Regions from separate parts of the Streptomyces sp. NPDC006368 genome, predicted to be linked through region 4. Evidence: riboswitches for the same ligand, from Rfam matches in the RefSeq annotation. Region 4 holds a riboswitch; each other region holds the start of a gene.

Region 1 (3,884 bases), on a different contig from region 4:
TCGGGTCGAGGCGGCGCATCGCCACGGTCGTCAGTTCGGTGCCGCTGGCCGCGAGGGAGCGCTCCAGGACGTCGAGGCTGGGCGCCCCGCCCGTACCCATGATCAGCCGGGAGTCGAAGGTGGTCCCGGCGATGGTCAGACGGTCGTCGGCCATGGTTCAGCCCCCCTGGACCGCGGTGAGGACCTCGACCCGGTCGCCCTCGTCGAGCAGGGTCCCGGCCCACTGGCCGCGCGGCACGACCGTCTCGTTGACGGCGGCGGCGACACCGGACGGCGCGGTGGTGAGGGTGGCGACCAGGGCGTCGAGCGTGGTGGGGCCAGCGAGCCGCCGGGCCTCGCCGTTCACGGAGACGTTCATGACACTCCTACCGGGGAGAGGGACGGGAAACGGGCGGGGGCGAAGGCGCGGGCCTCCTGAGGGAGCTCCCCGGTGGTCAGCACCTCGGCCATCACGTCACCCGTGACGGGCGTCAGCAGCACCCCGTTGCGGTAGTGCCCGGTCGCCAGGTGCAGCCCGGGCAGCGCGGTCGGGCCGAGCAGCGGCGCGTTGTCGGGGGAGCCGGGCCGCAGCCCCGCGCGGGTCTCGGTCAGCGGCAGCTCGGTGATGCCCGGCACCAGCTCATGGGCGTCGCGCAGCAGCTCGTACACCCCGCCGGCCGTGACCGTCGTGTCCCAGCCGAGCTCCTCGCTGGTCGCGCCGAGGACGAGCTCGCCGTTCGCGCGCGGCACCAGATAGACGTGGCTGCCGCGCACCACCGCGCGGACCGTCCGCGACAGGAACGGCGCGTACGCGGGAGGCACCGTCAGCCGCAGCACCTGCCCCTTGACCGGCCGCACCGGCGGCAGCACGTCGTCCGGTACGCCGTCGAGCCTGCCGCTCAGGCTCCCCGCCGCCAGCACCACCTGTCCGGCGGCCAGCTCCCCCCCGTCGCGGAGGCCGGCGCCCGCCGCCCGGTGCCGTACCACCAGCAGCCGGTCCGCCCAGGTGCGGTGGAAGTCCACCCCGGCCCGCTCGCACGCGGCGACCAGCGCCGCCGCGAGCCGCCGCGGATCGACCTGGTGGTCGCCGTCCACCCGCAGCCCGCCGCGCACGCCCGGCGCGAGCATGGGCTCCAGACGCCGGCATTCGCGCCCGCTCAGCCACTCGGACTCCAGGCCCGAGCGGCTCTGCAGCGCGTGCAGCTCCCGCAGGTGCGCGCGGTCGTCGGCGTCCAGGGCGACGGCGAGCGTGCCGCACGCGCGGTAGCCGACGTCCGCCCCGCCCGCCGCGTCCTGGAGCTCGGCGACGAAGCCGGGGTAGCGGCGCGCCGACGCCAGGTTGAGGCCGAGGAGGGTCTCCTCGCCGTAGTGGAGCTCGGTGACCGCGGCGAGCATGCCCGCCGCCACCCGGGCGGCCCCGCCGCCCGGCTCGGGATCGACGACGGCGGTGCGCAACCCCCGCTGCGCCGCCCGCCAGGCCGTGACCAGGCCGATGATTCCGCCCCCGATGACGAGGACATCCGGTCTCGTACGTGGATGCATGGGCGTCCAGCCCCTCCCTTCGCCGGCATGACCCGGATCAGGTTCGTACGGTCGGAGGCCGTCCCAGCCTCCCTCTCAGCCCAGTGCGTCCGGGCTCCCGCGAGTGCTCTACGGTGGCCAGACTAACCCCACCCCTCAACTCTCAGTAGGGGAGCCCTCGCAGTGGCCCGCTCGCTCGGCGGCCTCGTCCTCGCTCCCGTCGCCGACCGATCGCCGGGACAGGTCGGTACGCGGACCCGCTTCGCCTACCACGAGCAGGACGGCCGGATCCGGGCGGAGTACGCGGGCGGCGACGTCGTACGCGGACAGCTCGCCGGCACGCGCGCGGGGGACCGGCTCGACTTCCGGTACGTGCAGCTCGAGCGCGACGGAGGGACGGCGTCCGGGCACTGCGTCTCCACGGTGGTGGACCTTCCGGACGGCCGCGTTCGGCTGGAGGAGGCCTGGGAATGGGAGTCGCAGGAGGGGAGCGGCACGAGCGTCGTCGAGCAGCTACTTCCTGACGTCACGTCAGCTACGTAAGGTGATCGGGTGAGCGAGCGTATGAATGCAGACCGGCCGCGTGACGAGGGACTGCCGGGCGAGGCACCCGCGGCGGGAGGTCCCGCGACGGGAGGCCCCGTCGCGGGCGGGGCGGCGGACGGGTCGGCGGCGGACGGGTCGGCGGCCGGGCGGCGTGTCGTCGTCGTCGGCGCGGGGATGGCCGGCGTGCAGACCGCCGTCGCGCTGCGCGAGCAGGGCTTCGCCGGCCCGCTGCTGCTGATCGGCGCCGAGCCGCACCAGCCGTACGACCGGCCACCGCTGTCCAAGGCGGTGCTGCTGGGCACGGCGGAGGGCTCGGCCTTCGAGGTGGACTTCGAGGCCCTCGGCATCGAACTGCGCCTCGGCCTGGAGGTCACCGGACTGCGCCCCGACGCGCACGAGATCGACACCGAGGCCGGCCCCGTGCCCTACGACGTCCTGGTCGTGGCGACGGGCGCCGTGCCCCTCGCGCTGCCCGGCTGCGAGGGCGTCCCCGGCGTCCACCTGCTGCGCACCCTGGACGACGCCGAACGGCTGCGCCCCGTCCTGGTCGACAAGCACGACATCGTGGTCGTCGGCGCCGGCTGGATCGGCGCCGAGTTCACGACGGCCGCGCGCGAGGCGGGGTGCGCGGTGACCGTCGTCGAGGCCGCCGACCGGCCGCTCGCGGGCGCGCTGCCCGCCGAGGCCGCCGCCCCGATGGCCGCCTGGTACGAGGAGAACGGCGCCCAGCTCCTCACGCACGCACGCGTGGCCCGTGTCGAGCCCGGCGAGGTGGCCCTGGAGGACGGCAGGCTGCTGCCGGCCGGGGCCGTGGTCGTCGGCATCGGCGCCCGCCCCGCCACCGACTGGCTCGCCGGTTCGGGCGTCACGCTCGACGAGGCCGGCGCGATCGTCGCCGACGACCATCTGCGCACGTCGGTGCCCGATGTGTACGCCGTCGGGGACTGCGCCTCCTTCCCCTCCGCCCGCTACGGCGAGCGGCTGCTGGTGCACCACTGGGACAACGCCCTCCAGGGGCCGCGCACGGTCGCCGCCGCCATCGTGGGCGAGGTGCCGCGCGCGTACGACCCGGTGCCGTACTTCTGGTCCGAGCAGTTCGGCCGCTTCGTGCAGTACGCCGGCCATCACGCGTCGGCCGACGCGATGGTGTGGCGGGGCGACCCGGCCGGCGCCTCCTGGTCGGTGGTGTGGCTGCGTGACGGTGCCCTGGTGGCGCTGCTGGCGGTCGGCCGGCCGCGTGATCTGGCGCAGGGGCGCAAGCTGATCGAATCGGGCGAGCCGCTCGACCCGGCGCGCGTCGCGGACCCCTCCGTCCCCCTGAAGGCCGCAGCACGGGCGTAGCCGGGTACCGAGTGTCAGTCCGGGATGGCACGCTTGTCCCGTGACCGAGATTGACGCAAAGATCGATGCTCTCGTCCCTGCCTGGCTCCACCTGCCCGACATCGCGGAAATGCTGAATGTCGAGGTGACGCGTGTGCGCCAGCTGGTCAAGGAGGGCCAGCTGATCGCCGTGCGGCGCGGTGAGAACCGGACGCTGCAGGTGCCCGCCGCCTTCATCAAGGACGGCAAGGTCGTCAAGGGTCTCGCGGGGACCCTGACGCTGCTGAAGGACGACGGCTTCACCGACGAAGAGATGCTGGAGTGGCTTTTCACTCCCGACCCGACCCTGCCGGGCACGCCCGTGCAGGCGCTCAGCGAGAATCGCGGCACGGAGGTGAAGCGCCGCGCCCAGGCGCTCGCCGTCTGACGCACTGAACCGACACCGACACCAGGTGGTGTACGGGCCGGGCCGGGCCGTCGTTGCCCGGGCCCGGCCCGCACACCACCGCACCCGGGGG
Region 2 (3,884 bases), on a different contig from region 4:
GTTGTCGCTGGTGGTCTTCGTCGGAACAGGCTGAATCGGGATCCGGTTACCCTGGAAGGGCTCGTCGCGTCGAGGCGGCGGGCCCTTTCGGCCCCGCGCACCGCGGGGATCATCCGGTGAGGTCTCCCGGCTCAGGACCGCGGCCTCGTCTTTACTGAGGAGTACCAGGTCATGGCACGCCCCGTCCCGGGAGAACTGACATTCGTCGCGCCTCGCGGAGCCACGAAGCCCCCGCGTCACCTCGCCGATCTGACGCCCGCCGAGCGCAAGGAAGCCGTCGCCGCCATCGGCGAGAAGCCGTTCCGCGCCAAGCAGCTGTCCCAGCACTACTTCGCTCGGTACGCCCACGACCCGGCCCAGTGGACCGACATCCCCGCCGCGTCGCGCGAGAAGCTCGCCGCCGAGCTGCTGCCCGACCTGATGAGGGTCGTACGGCACATCTCGTGCGACGACGACACCACCCGCAAGACCCTGTGGCGGCTGCACGACGGCACGCTCGTCGAGTCGGTCCTCATGCGCTACCCGGACCGCGTGACGATGTGCATCTCGTCGCAGGCCGGCTGCGGTATGAACTGCCCCTTCTGCGCCACCGGCCAGGCCGGGCTCGACCGGAACCTGTCGACCGCCGAGATCGTGCACCAGATCGTCGACGGCATGCGGGCCCTGCGCGACGGCGAGGTCCCCGGGGGCCCGGCCCGCCTCTCCAACATCGTCTTCATGGGCATGGGCGAGCCGCTCGCGAACTACAAGCGGGTCGTCGGCGCCATTCGCCGCCTCACCGACCCCGAGCCCGACGGGCTCGGTCTCTCGCAGCGCGGCATCACCGTCTCCACCGTCGGCCTCGTCCCGGCCATGCTGCGCTTCGCCGACGAGGGCTTCAAGTGCCGCCTCGCCGTCTCGCTGCACGCCCCCGACGACGAGCTGCGCGACACCCTCGTCCCCGTCAACACGCGCTGGAAGGTCCGCGAGGTACTGGACGCCGCCTGGGAGTACGCCGAGAAGTCCGGCCGCCGCGTCTCCATCGAGTACGCGCTCATCCGCGACATCAACGACCAGGCCTGGCGCGGTGACCTGCTCGGCCGCCTCCTCAAGGGCAAGCGGGTACACGTCAACCTGATCCCGCTCAACCCGACCCCCGGGTCGAAGTGGACCGCGTCGCGCCCCGAGGACGAGAAGGCGTTCGTCGAGGCCATCGCCGCCCACGGCGTGCCCGTCACCGTCCGCGACACGCGCGGTCAGGAGATCGACGGCGCCTGTGGACAGCTCGCGGCGGCAGAGCGCTGACCTTGTAGTCTGGGCTCGAACACATCTGCATATTCCGACAGGGGAGCGCCACAGCGCTGAGAGTGCGGCACACGCTTGGGAACAAGCACGGCGGCTGCAGACCCTCTGAACCTCGCCCAGGTCATTCTGGGTAGGAAGTTCGGTCGTTACTCGAGCTGTTGCGCCCTGCCCACCCGCCCGACGGGTGGGCAGGGCCGCGTCTCTTCCTGGTCATACCCAGGAGGAATCTCAGTGAGCACCACCAAGAAGATCGCGGTCGGCACGCTGGCCGCCGCGCTGGGCGTCACCACGCTCACCGGCTGCGGCGGCGACTCGGACAAGGCGTCCGGCGACGGCGGTACGAAGTCGAAGACCGTGACCCTCGTCAGCCACGACTCCTTCAACGCCTCCCCGGCCGTCCTGAAGGAGTTCACCAAGCAGACCGGCTACACCGTCAAGGTCCTCAAGAGCGGCGACGCCGGCGAGGCCGTCAACAAGGCCGTCCTCACCAAGGGCGCCCCGCAGGGCGACGTCTTCTTCGGCGTCGACAACACCCTGCTCTCCCGCGCGCTCGACAACGGGCTCTTCGAACCGTACGAGGCGAAGGGCCTGGACCAGGTCCAGGACGCCGTGCAGCTCGACAAGGACAAGCACCGCGTCACCCCCGTGGACAGCGGCGACATCTGCGTCAACTACGACAAGAAGTACTTCGCCGACAAGAAGCTCGCGCCGCCGCAGACCTTCGACGACCTCGCCGAGCCCGCCTACAAGGACCTTCTCGTCGTCGAGAACCCGGAGCGGTCCTCGCCCGGCCTCGGCTTCCTGCTCGGTACGGCGGCCCAGTACGGCGACGGGGGCTGGCAGGACTACTGGAAGAAGCTGAAGGCCAACGGCGTCAAGGTCGTCGACAGCTGGGAGCTCGCCTACAACCAGGAGTTCTCCGGCTCCGCCGGCGGCAAGAAGGCCAAGGGCGACCGGCCGCTCGTCGTCTCCTACGCCTCCAGCCCGCCCGTCGAGGTGCTGTACGCCGACCCGCGGCCGGCCGAGGCGCCGACCGGGGTCTCCACCGGCACCTGCTTCCGGCAGACCGAGTTCGCCGGCCTGCTCACCGGCGCGAAGAACCCCGACGGCGGCAAGGCCCTCATCGACTTCCTGATCAGCGAGAAGTTCCAGGAGGACATGCCGCTGCAGATGTTCGTGAACCCGGTGATCAAGAACGCGACGCTGCCGGAGCTGTTCACCCGGCACGGCGCGACGGTCGACAAGCCGCACACCGTGGCCCCCGAGAAGATCGCCGAGAACCGTGACCAGTGGATCCAGTCGTGGTCCTCGCTCGTCCTGAAGTAAAGGACGTCAAGGGCGGGGCGCTGCGGGCGGGGCTCATGGCCCTGCCCGTGGTGTTCTTCGCCGTCTTCTTCGCCTACCCCGTCGCCGCGATCGTCGGGCGCGGCCTGAGGACGGACGGCGTTTGGCGGTTCGGGCGGCTCGGCGAGGTGCTGAGCCGCCCGGACATCCTGGACGTGCTGTGGTTCACCACCTGGCAGGCGTGCGCCTCGACGGCGCTGACCCTGCTGGTCGCGCTGCCCGGCGCGTACGTCCTCGCCCGCCTCGACTTCCCCGGCAAGCAGGTGCTGCGGGCCGTCGTCACCGTGCCGTTCGTGCTGCCGACCGTCGTCGTCGGAACCGCCTTCCTCGCGCTCGTCGGGCGCGGCGGGCTGCTCGACGAGCTGTGGGGCGTACGGCTGGACACCACCGTGTGGGCGATCCTCCTGGCCCACGTCTTCTTCAACTACGCCGTCGTCGTCCGCACGGTCGGCGGCCTGTGGGCGCAGCTCGACCCGCGGCAGGAGGAGGCGGCGCGGGTGCTGGGCGCCTCCCGGCTCGGGGCGTGGCGGCGCGTCACGCTGCCCGCGCTCGCCCCCGCCGTGGCCGCCGCCGCGCTGATGGTCTTCCTCTTCACGTACACCTCCTTCGGCATCGTCCAGATCCTCGGCGGGCCCGCGTACGCCACGCTGGAGGCGGAGATCTACCGGCAGACCGCGCAGCTGCTCGACCTGCCCACGGCGGCGGTGCTGACCCTGGTGCAGTTCGTGGCGGTGGGCGCGATCCTCGCGGTGCACACGCGGACGGTACGCGGACGGGAGACCGCGCTGAGGCTCGTGGACGCGGCGGGCACCGCCCGCAGGCCCCGGGGGGCCGGGCAGTGGGCGCTGCTCGGCGCCGTGCTGCTCACTGTGGCGCTGCTGCTCCTGCTGCCACTGGCGGTCCTCGTCGCACGGTCCTTCGGCGGGCCGGACGGGCTCACGTACTACCGGGCGCTCCAGGACGCCGGCGCGGGTGGCGGGACCTTCCTCGTACCGCCGGTGGAGGCCATCGGCAACTCGCTCCGGTACGCGCTCGCCGCGACCGCCATCGCGCTCGTGATCGGCGGGCTGGCGGCGGCCGCGGTGACCCGGCGGCGGGCCGGGCGGCTCGTACGCGGCTTCGACGCGCTGCTGATGCTGCCGCTGGGCGTGTCCGCCGTCACCGTCGGCTTCGGCTTCCTCATCACGCTGGACGAGCCGCCGCTGGATCTGCGCTCGTCGTGGATCCTGGTGCCGCTCGCCCAGGCGCTGGTCGGC
Region 3 (3,884 bases), on a different contig from region 4:
ATCATGGACACGTTGCTGTCGACCTTCTACCCGTCCGGTGCCGCGCCGACCCCGTGACGCCTCCGCCACCGGCGGGCACCGGGGACCGCGCGGTCAGCGGACGAAGCTGTCGCGGCACAGCGCGGTCACCGACGGGTCGGTCACGCCCCGTGAGGCTTTGCACAGGTCCGCCATGCCGTACGTCGGCCGAGGCCGCGCCGCCGGTGGGCCGGGGCGCGGCCGAACGGGCCGCTTCGAACCCGTCCGTCCCTCGGCGGCCGGGCGCCGCACGGCCTGCCCGCGCGGTGGCTCCACGGTGACCCGCCTGTCCGCCGTGGGGCGTTCGCCGCGTGCCGCGCCGCCGCGACGCACCGGGTCGGTACGGGGCGTGGGGAGCGGACCGGTGGTCGCCAGCTCTTCCCGCGCCGGGGGTTCGGCCGGTGGCCTGCGCACCACGGGGGCCGGAGCCGGATCGCCCGCCGGCGCCGGCCGGTTGGGCCCGGGGGTGGCGGCGGGGGGCACGGACACGCAGCCCGCCGTTCCGAGGAGGAGGGCGAGAGCGAGAGGCAGGAGGAGCGAGCGCATCCGCTCAGCTTCGCGCACGGAGCCGGAGTCCGCCGGGGGCTACCGGCCGGGACCACCGGCACGAGTGACCCGGCTTACGATCATGAGCATGGGGAGAGCGGGGAACACGGATCCGGGCGGGCAGCGACCGTGCATGTGGTGCGGTCGCCCCTTCCTGCCGCGGGGCAGGCGCGGCCTTCGGCTGTACTGCAGCCGCTCGCACAAGTGGCGGCGCCGTCTGTCGGACCTTCTGGAGGTGGTGGGCGGCTCGGTGTGACGCGCCGGGCTCCGCGCGCCTCATCGCCCGGTCAGCCGGGGGCGGCGGGCGGGGGAGGGGTCATGGCCCACCGGATGGCCCTGGTCACGGCGTGGCCGCCCAGCCGCACACAGGTCTTCTCCACGACCGGCACGTGCGGCAGCCCGAGCGGCTCGCGCGCCCACAGCGGGAGCGTGGACACCGCGCTCGCGGCGAGGACGGTGTACGGGGCGCGGGCGATCGGCGGCAGGGGCGGGCGGAGCAGGATGAAACGCGCGGCCTCGCGGGCCTCCGGGGTGGCCCGCAGCTCCGGCCGGTAGGAGGCCAGCCGGTCGGCGAGGTCCGTCCGGTCGCGCGGCGGGTCGAGGACGCCGAGCGCGGACGCCACGCGCGCCATGTCGGCGACGTAGGCGTCGCAGCCGTCGGCGTCGAGAGGGTGCGCGCCGTAGCGTTGATGGGCGCACAGGAAGCTGTCGACCTCCGCGGCGTGCACCCAGCCGAGCAGGTGGGGGTCGGCGGCATGGTAGGGCTCGCCCGTGTCGAGGACACCTTTCACCGTGTCGTGCACGGCCCGGACGCGGTCGACCGCGCGCTGTGCGTCGTCCGCGGCGCCGTAGGTCGTCATGGCGAGGAAGGTGCTGGTGCGCTGGAGGCGCCCCCAGGGGTCGCCACGGTAGCCGGAGTGGGCCGCCACGGCCGCCATGGCCAGCGGGTGCAGGGACTGGAGCAGTAGGGCGCGCACACCGCCGATGAACATCGCGGCGTCGCCGTGGACCGTACGGATCGGTCGGTCCGGTGCGAACCAGCGGGGCCCCGGGGTGCCGTGGATACGGGCGCGGTTGACCGGCCCGGCGGGACCCGCGACATGGGTGAACAGGGTGCTGCCGAGTCGCTCCCGCAGCTCGGCGAGGCCGGGCGCGGACACCACGTTCATGCTTCAAGTATCCGCCCGGGGACCGGCCCGGCCGCAAGGTCCGGGAGGCGGCGGCGGGCGGCCTCGTCCGGCGTGCCGACCGGCCTCGCACATGCGAAAGCCCCGGGGCGCGGGCCCGGGGCTCGTGGTGCACGCGTGTCGTACGGGCGACCTACGAGACGGGCTCCCTTCGCCGGCATGGTCCGGATCAGGTGATGGGGGTCGCCTTCCGGTCCGTGGACCTTCCAGCCTCTCAGCCCGACCGCCGACGTCGGCCCCAGCGGGCATCTCCGCCAGAGTCGGCTACTTCGGTGGGACTCCCTCGCTCGCCCCGCAGGTCTGATATCAGCATAGTCCTCCACAGACCGGATGAAAGGGCTTATACCATGATTTTTTTCATGGATATGGATGGTGAGGGGCGTGGCTCAGCCGGAGGGATCCGTGAGCACGGTGAGCAGTGCCTGGTCGGTGATCGCCGCCAGGGACAGCGTCCGGTACCCCATGGAGTCGAACAGGACGGTGATCCGGTCACCCTCCTGGCTCATGACCATGCCGTCATCCCACTCGCGGTGCCGCACCCGGGTCCCCGGCGGATACGAACCGGCCGCGGGATGTGTCCGTTCGGCGTCACCGTGGACCGGGAGCCCCTCGGCGGCCGAGCCGTCGCGGGAGTCGGACAGGCAGACATCGCAGTGGCCGCACGGGGGTTCGTACGCCTCGCCGAAGTAACCGAGCAGGAAGCGACGCCGGCAGCCCGTCGTCTCCGCGTACGCCCGCACCATCTCCAGCCTCGACCGCTCCAGCCTTCCGCGGGCCTCCGCCGCCTCCGCCGCCCGCGCGGTGGCGTCATCGGCCGTCATGCCCGGGAGGGCGCGCACCTCGCCGGCGTCGTCGGTGCGGGCTGCCCCCGCCTGCTCCAGCAGGTTCGCGGCGGCCGTCACCCGGCGGCGTGACAGGTTCGTCTCCGCGCCGAGCTCGTCCAGCGGCACCGGGCCGTCCTGGTCGTGGAGCCGCTCGGCGACCTCGCCGACCGTCTCCTCGTCGGGCGTACGGGCGGCGAAGAGGCGTTGCAGACCGGTGTCCTGCGGCCGGTAGTGCAGCACCGCGACCGCGGGCCCACCGTCCCGGCCCGCCCGGCCGATCTCCTGGTAGTACGCGTCGAGCGAACCCGTCACGGAGGCATGGAGCACGAACCGCACGTCCTCCTTGTCGATGCCCATGCCGAACGCCGACGTGGCCACGACCACGTCCGCCTCGCCGGTCAGGAAGGCGTCGTGGACCCGGGAGCGCTCGTCGCCCGACAGACCGGCGTGGTAGGCGGCGGCGGACAGGCCCAGCGCGGCGAGTTCGGCCGCGTACTCCTCGGCGTCCCGGCGCGTCGCCGTGTACACGATGCCCGGCTTGGGCTCCGCCGCCGCGCGCTCCACCACCGCACGGCGCTTGTCCCGGTCCTCCAGGAACCGCCGCACCTCCAGCGTGATGTTCGGCCGGTCGAAACCGGCCACGACCGACACGGCGTCCTCCCTCATCCCCAGCCGCCGCACGATCTCCTCACGCACCGGGGGAGCGGCGGTGGCCGTCAGCGCGAGCAGCGTGGGCCGGCCCAGCCGCTCGACGACCGGGGCGAGACGCAGGTAGTCGGGGCGGAAGTCGTGGCCCCAGGCGGCCACGCACTGGGCCTCGTCCACCACGAACAGGGAGGGCGCGGCCTCCGCCAGGCGCTCGACCACCTCGTCCTTCGCGAGCTGCTCCGGCGAGAGGAACAGGTACTCGGCGTCCCCGCGCCGCACCGCCTCCCACGCCGCCTCGGTCTCCCCGGCGCCCTGCGCGGAATTGACCGCCACGGCCTCCGGAACCCGGTGCCGGAGCAGCCCCGCGATCTGGTCGCGCTGGAGGGCGATGAGGGGGGAGACCACGACGGTGGGACCGGGCAGCCGGAGCCCGGCCACCTGGTACACCGCCGACTTCCCGGCGCCGGTCGGCATCACCACGAGGGTGTCGCGGCCGTCCAGCACCGCCCGCATCGCCGTCAGCTGTCCAGGCCGCAGGGTCTCCCACCCGAACACGTCGGTGGCGGTCCGCTCCAGGGGGCTCGCATCGCTCATGACGGCCGACTACCCCGCAACACCCCGCCGACGACTCCTCCGGGGCACGCGGCGGGGCCGAGCCGCG
Region 4 (3,884 bases):
ACTTCACCAGTCCGGACTTCGGCGGACCGGGTCACCAGCCGGACTGATCTCCCGGCGCACCGGCATACCGACGCGCCGTGGGGCGCGGTCGGCTGTCGGTGTTTCACGTGAAACATCCGTTCACGCGGAGTACCGCAGCCGACGCGCCCGATCGGATCAGTCGGCCATCGGGAGGTACACCCTGTTGCCGGACGCCGCGAACTCCTTGGACTTCTGGAGCATCCCTTCCGCGATCTCCGAGTCCGTGCCCGCCGGCTGGTCGCCGCCGAACTGCTCCGTGATGCTCCTGCTGATCTTCATCGAGCAGAACTTCGGACCGCACATGGAGCAGAAGTGCGCGGTCTTGGCCGGTTCGGCAGGCAGCGTCTCATCGTGGTACTCCCGGGCGGTGTCCGGGTCGAGGGCCAGGTTGAACTGGTCCTCCCACCGGAATTCGAACCGGGCGTCCGACAGCGCGTCGTCCCACTCCTGTGCCCCGGGGTGCCCCTTGGCCAGGTCGGCCGCGTGCGCGGCGATCTTGTAGGTGATGACGCCGGTCTTCACATCGTCCTTGTTGGGCAGGCCGAGGTGTTCCTTGGGCGTGACGTAACAGAGCATGGCGGTGCCCCACCACGCGATCATCGCGGCGCCGATACCGGAGGTGATGTGGTCATAGGCCGGGGCCACATCCGTGGTCAGCGGGCCGAGCGTGTAGAACGGCGCCTCCTCGCAGATCTCCTGCTGCAGGTCGATGTTCTCCTTGATCTTGTGCATCGGGACGTGGCCCGGGCCTTCGATCATCGTCTGGACGTTGTGCCGCTTGGCGATCCGGTTCAGCTCACCGAGCGTGCGCAGCTCCGCGAACTGCGCCTCGTCGTTGGCGTCCGCGATGGAGCCGGGGCGCAGACCGTCACCCAGGGAGTACGTCACGTCGTACGCGGCGAGGATCTCGCAGAGCTCCTCGAAGTTCTCGTACAGGAACGACTCCTTGTGGTGCGCCAGGCACCACGCGGCCATGATCGAGCCGCCGCGCGAGACGATGCCGGTCTTGCGACGCGCGGTCAGCGGCACGTACCGCAGCAGCACGCCCGCGTGGACCGTCATGTAGTCGACGCCCTGCTCGGCCTGTTCGATGACCGTGTCCTTGTAGATCTCCCAGGTCAGCTCCTCGGCCTTGCCGTCGACCTTCTCCAGCGCCTGGTAGAGCGGCACGGTGCCGATCGGCACGGGAGAGTTGCGCAGCACCCACTCACGGGTGGTGTGGATGTTGCGGCCGGTGGAAAGGTCCATGACCGTGTCGGCGCCCCAGCGGGTCGCCCACGTCATCTTCTCCACCTCCTCCTCGATGGAGGAGGTGACGGCGGAGTTGCCGATGTTGGCGTTGACCTTCACCAGGAACCGCTTGCCGATGATCATCGGCTCGATCTCCGGGTGGTTCACATTGGCCGGGAGTACGGCGCGGCCGGCCGCGATCTCCTCGCGCACCACCTCGGGGGAGACGTTCTCGCGGAGCGCGACGTACTCCATCTCCGGGGTGATCTCGCCGCGGCGCGCGTACGCGAGCTGCGTCACCGCCTGGCCGTCGCGGCCACGGCGCGGCTGGCGCGGCCGGCCGGGGAAGACGGCGTCGAGGTTCCGCAGGCCCCCGCGCGGCGAGGTGTGCTTGACCCCGTCATCCTCGGGGCGAACCGGACGGCCGGCGTACTCCTCGGTGTCACCCCGCCCGATGATCCAGTTCTCGCGCAGCGGCGGCAGGCCGCGGCGTACGTCCGTCTCGACATGCGGATCGGTGTACGGCCCTGACGTGTCGTACAGCGTCACGTCCTTGCCGTTGGTGAGGTGCACCTTGCGGACCGGCACACGGAGGTCGGGGCGTGAGCCCTCGATGTACCCCTTGTGCCATCCGATGGACTTCCCGGCCTCGTCGTCGTTCTGGTTCGAGGCAGGCGTGCGTGCGTCCTGAACGGTCATCGTGACCTACTCCCTACGCCGGCATTACCCGGTAACAGGTTCGGCGGTCGACGCAGCCGTTTCCGTACGTCTCGTACGGAGGTCAGCGCCCTCTCAGCCCGGTGCTCCGAGCTCCCGCGTGTACAAAGGTGCCACCACGCTAGCGTCCTTGCGGCCACGCTGAACAGAGGGCCCCCACCGTTCTTGCGATGATCGGTCCGTGACTTCCCCACATGAGACCCCCGAGCCCAGCGGACAGGCACACGGACAGACGCACGGTCACGCGCACAGCCACGGCCCTGCCGCGCCCGTCTCCCAGCACCTGCGCAAGGTCATCGCCGCCGTGCTGATCCCCTTCGCCACGGCGGTGGTGGTCGGTCTCGCCGTGCTCTGGCCGGGCGGCGCACCGGAGCACGAGCGCACCGGTGTCGGCTTCGACCGGCAGACCGAGCAGGGCGAGGTCGTCCGCGTCGAGAAGGTGGACTGCAAGGACGTCAACGCCGCGCAGGTCCCGCCGACCGGCGACACGACGACACCCGAGGGGCGCGAGGCGGTCAACGCGCAGCAGGGCCAGTGCGAGAAGGCGACGGTCGAGGTCACCACGGGCCAGGACAAGGGCCGCAGGTTCACCGAGATCGTGCAGCCCGACGCGCCCCGTCAACTGGACGAGGGGCAGGGCGTGGTGGTGGCGTATGCCCCTGACGCACCGCGTGACCTGCAATACTCCGTCACCGATGTGATCCGCAAGGTGCCGATGGCGCTGCTCGCCGCGATCTTCGCGCTGGCGGTGGTGGCCGTCGGCCGGATGCGCGGGGTGATGGCGCTCGTCGCGCTCGCGGTGAGTTTCGCCGTACTGACCCTCTTCATCCTGCCGGCCATCCTGCAGGGATCGAATCCGCTGGTCGTGGCGGTGGTGGGGTCGAGCGCCATCATGCTGATCGCGCTCTACAGCTGCCACGGGCTGACCGCCCGCACCTCGGTGGCGGTGCTGGGCACGCTGATCTCGCTGCTGCTGATCGGGCTGCTGGGCTCACTCTTCATCGGCTGGGCGTCACTCTCCGGCAACACCGACGACAACACGGGCCTCATCCACGGTCTTTACCCGAACATCGACATGTCCGGTCTGCTCCTCGCCGGTGTCATCATCGGCTCGCTCGGCGTGCTGGACGATGTGACGGTCACCCAGACCTCGGCCGTATGGGAGCTCCACCAGGCGGACCCGAAGATGGGCCCCCGAGCGCTGTACCGGGCCGGTATCCGCATCGGCCGCGACCACATCGCCTCGGTGGTCAACACGCTGGTGCTGGCGTACGCGGGTGCGGCGCTTCCGCTGCTGCTGCTCTTCTCGATCGCGCAGAGCAGCGTGGGGACGGTGGCCAACAGCGAGCTCGTGGCGGAGGAGATCGTCCGCACGCTGGTCGGTTCGATCGGGCTCGTCGCCTCGGTGCCGGTCACGACCGCGCTGGCCGCCCTCGTGGTCTCCGCCGACCGGCCGGGCCCCGCCGCCGCGGGCCCGGCGGTACGCGGCGGGCGGGGAAGGCGGCGCCGGAAGTAAGGGCCCGTCCCCGCCCCCCGCGCGCGGCCGGGACCCGGCGGCGGATCCGTGGGATGCCGGTCGTTCAGCCGGCGTTCTCCTCGGCGAGGATCCGGCCGAGCGCCTCCTCCAAGTGGTGCTCGAAGTCACCGAGCGAGCACTCCTGCCCCAGCGGCACCAGCTTGTCGGTCCGGTCGAGGAACGCCACCAGAGGCGGCGCGCTCGCCCGGAACTGCGCCCGGTCGCTGCCGACCTGGAGGCGGATGCTGACGTCCGACAGGTCCTCGGGGCCGGTCGGCGCGATGTGCACATCACCGTCGCCGCTGGGCGCGTTGATCCCGTCGAGCAGCAACTCCCGCCCGAACGCCCACGTCACAGGCGCGTCCCCGGGCAGATGGAAGGTCATCCGGACCGCGTACGG

What was found. A riboswitch is a leader RNA that binds a small molecule or an ion and turns the genes downstream of it on or off. The one in region 4 is predicted to bind thiamine pyrophosphate.
Region 1: linked by a shared signal. The riboswitch ahead of thiO (glycine oxidase ThiO) and the one ahead of thiC (phosphomethylpyrimidine synthase ThiC) in region 4 are both predicted to bind thiamine pyrophosphate.
Region 2: linked by a shared signal. The riboswitch ahead of ABZZ38_RS21760 (thiamine ABC transporter substrate-binding protein) and the one ahead of thiC (phosphomethylpyrimidine synthase ThiC) in region 4 are both predicted to bind thiamine pyrophosphate.
Region 3: linked by a shared signal. The riboswitch ahead of ABZZ38_RS09275 (oxygenase MpaB family protein) and the one ahead of thiC (phosphomethylpyrimidine synthase ThiC) in region 4 are both predicted to bind thiamine pyrophosphate.

What each region holds. Positions count from the first base shown of each region.
Region 1 is NZ_JBEXQK010000007.1:182,170-186,053, forward strand. It holds gene ABZZ38_RS08920 (thiazole synthase) at 1-154, opposite strand, end outside; gene thiS (sulfur carrier protein ThiS) at 158-358, opposite strand; gene thiO (glycine oxidase ThiO) at 355-1,521, opposite strand; TPP riboswitch at 1,519-1,632, opposite strand; gene ABZZ38_RS08935 (hypothetical protein) at 1,684-2,043, shown strand; gene ABZZ38_RS08940 (FAD-dependent oxidoreductase) at 2,221-3,387, shown strand; gene ABZZ38_RS08945 (Rv2175c family DNA-binding protein) at 3,428-3,793, shown strand.
Region 2 is NZ_JBEXQK010000031.1:60,097-63,980, forward strand. It holds gene rlmN (23S rRNA (adenine(2503)-C(2))-methyltransferase RlmN) at 172-1,284, shown strand; TPP riboswitch at 1,314-1,439, shown strand; gene ABZZ38_RS21760 (thiamine ABC transporter substrate-binding protein) at 1,516-2,610, shown strand; gene ABZZ38_RS21765 (iron ABC transporter permease) at 2,646-3,884, shown strand, end outside.
Region 3 is NZ_JBEXQK010000008.1:60,103-63,986, forward strand. It holds gene ABZZ38_RS09270 (hypothetical protein) at 1-57, shown strand, start outside; gene ABZZ38_RS09275 (oxygenase MpaB family protein) at 852-1,733, opposite strand; TPP riboswitch at 1,881-2,014, opposite strand; gene ABZZ38_RS09280 (RecQ family ATP-dependent DNA helicase) at 2,138-3,817, opposite strand.
Region 4 is NZ_JBEXQK010000015.1:98,490-102,373, forward strand. It holds gene ABZZ38_RS14510 (hypothetical protein) at 1-47, shown strand, start outside; gene thiC (phosphomethylpyrimidine synthase ThiC) at 157-1,950, opposite strand; TPP riboswitch at 1,944-2,078, opposite strand; gene ABZZ38_RS14520 (YibE/F family protein) at 2,150-3,484, shown strand; gene ABZZ38_RS14525 (SsgA family sporulation/cell division regulator) at 3,549-3,884, opposite strand, start outside.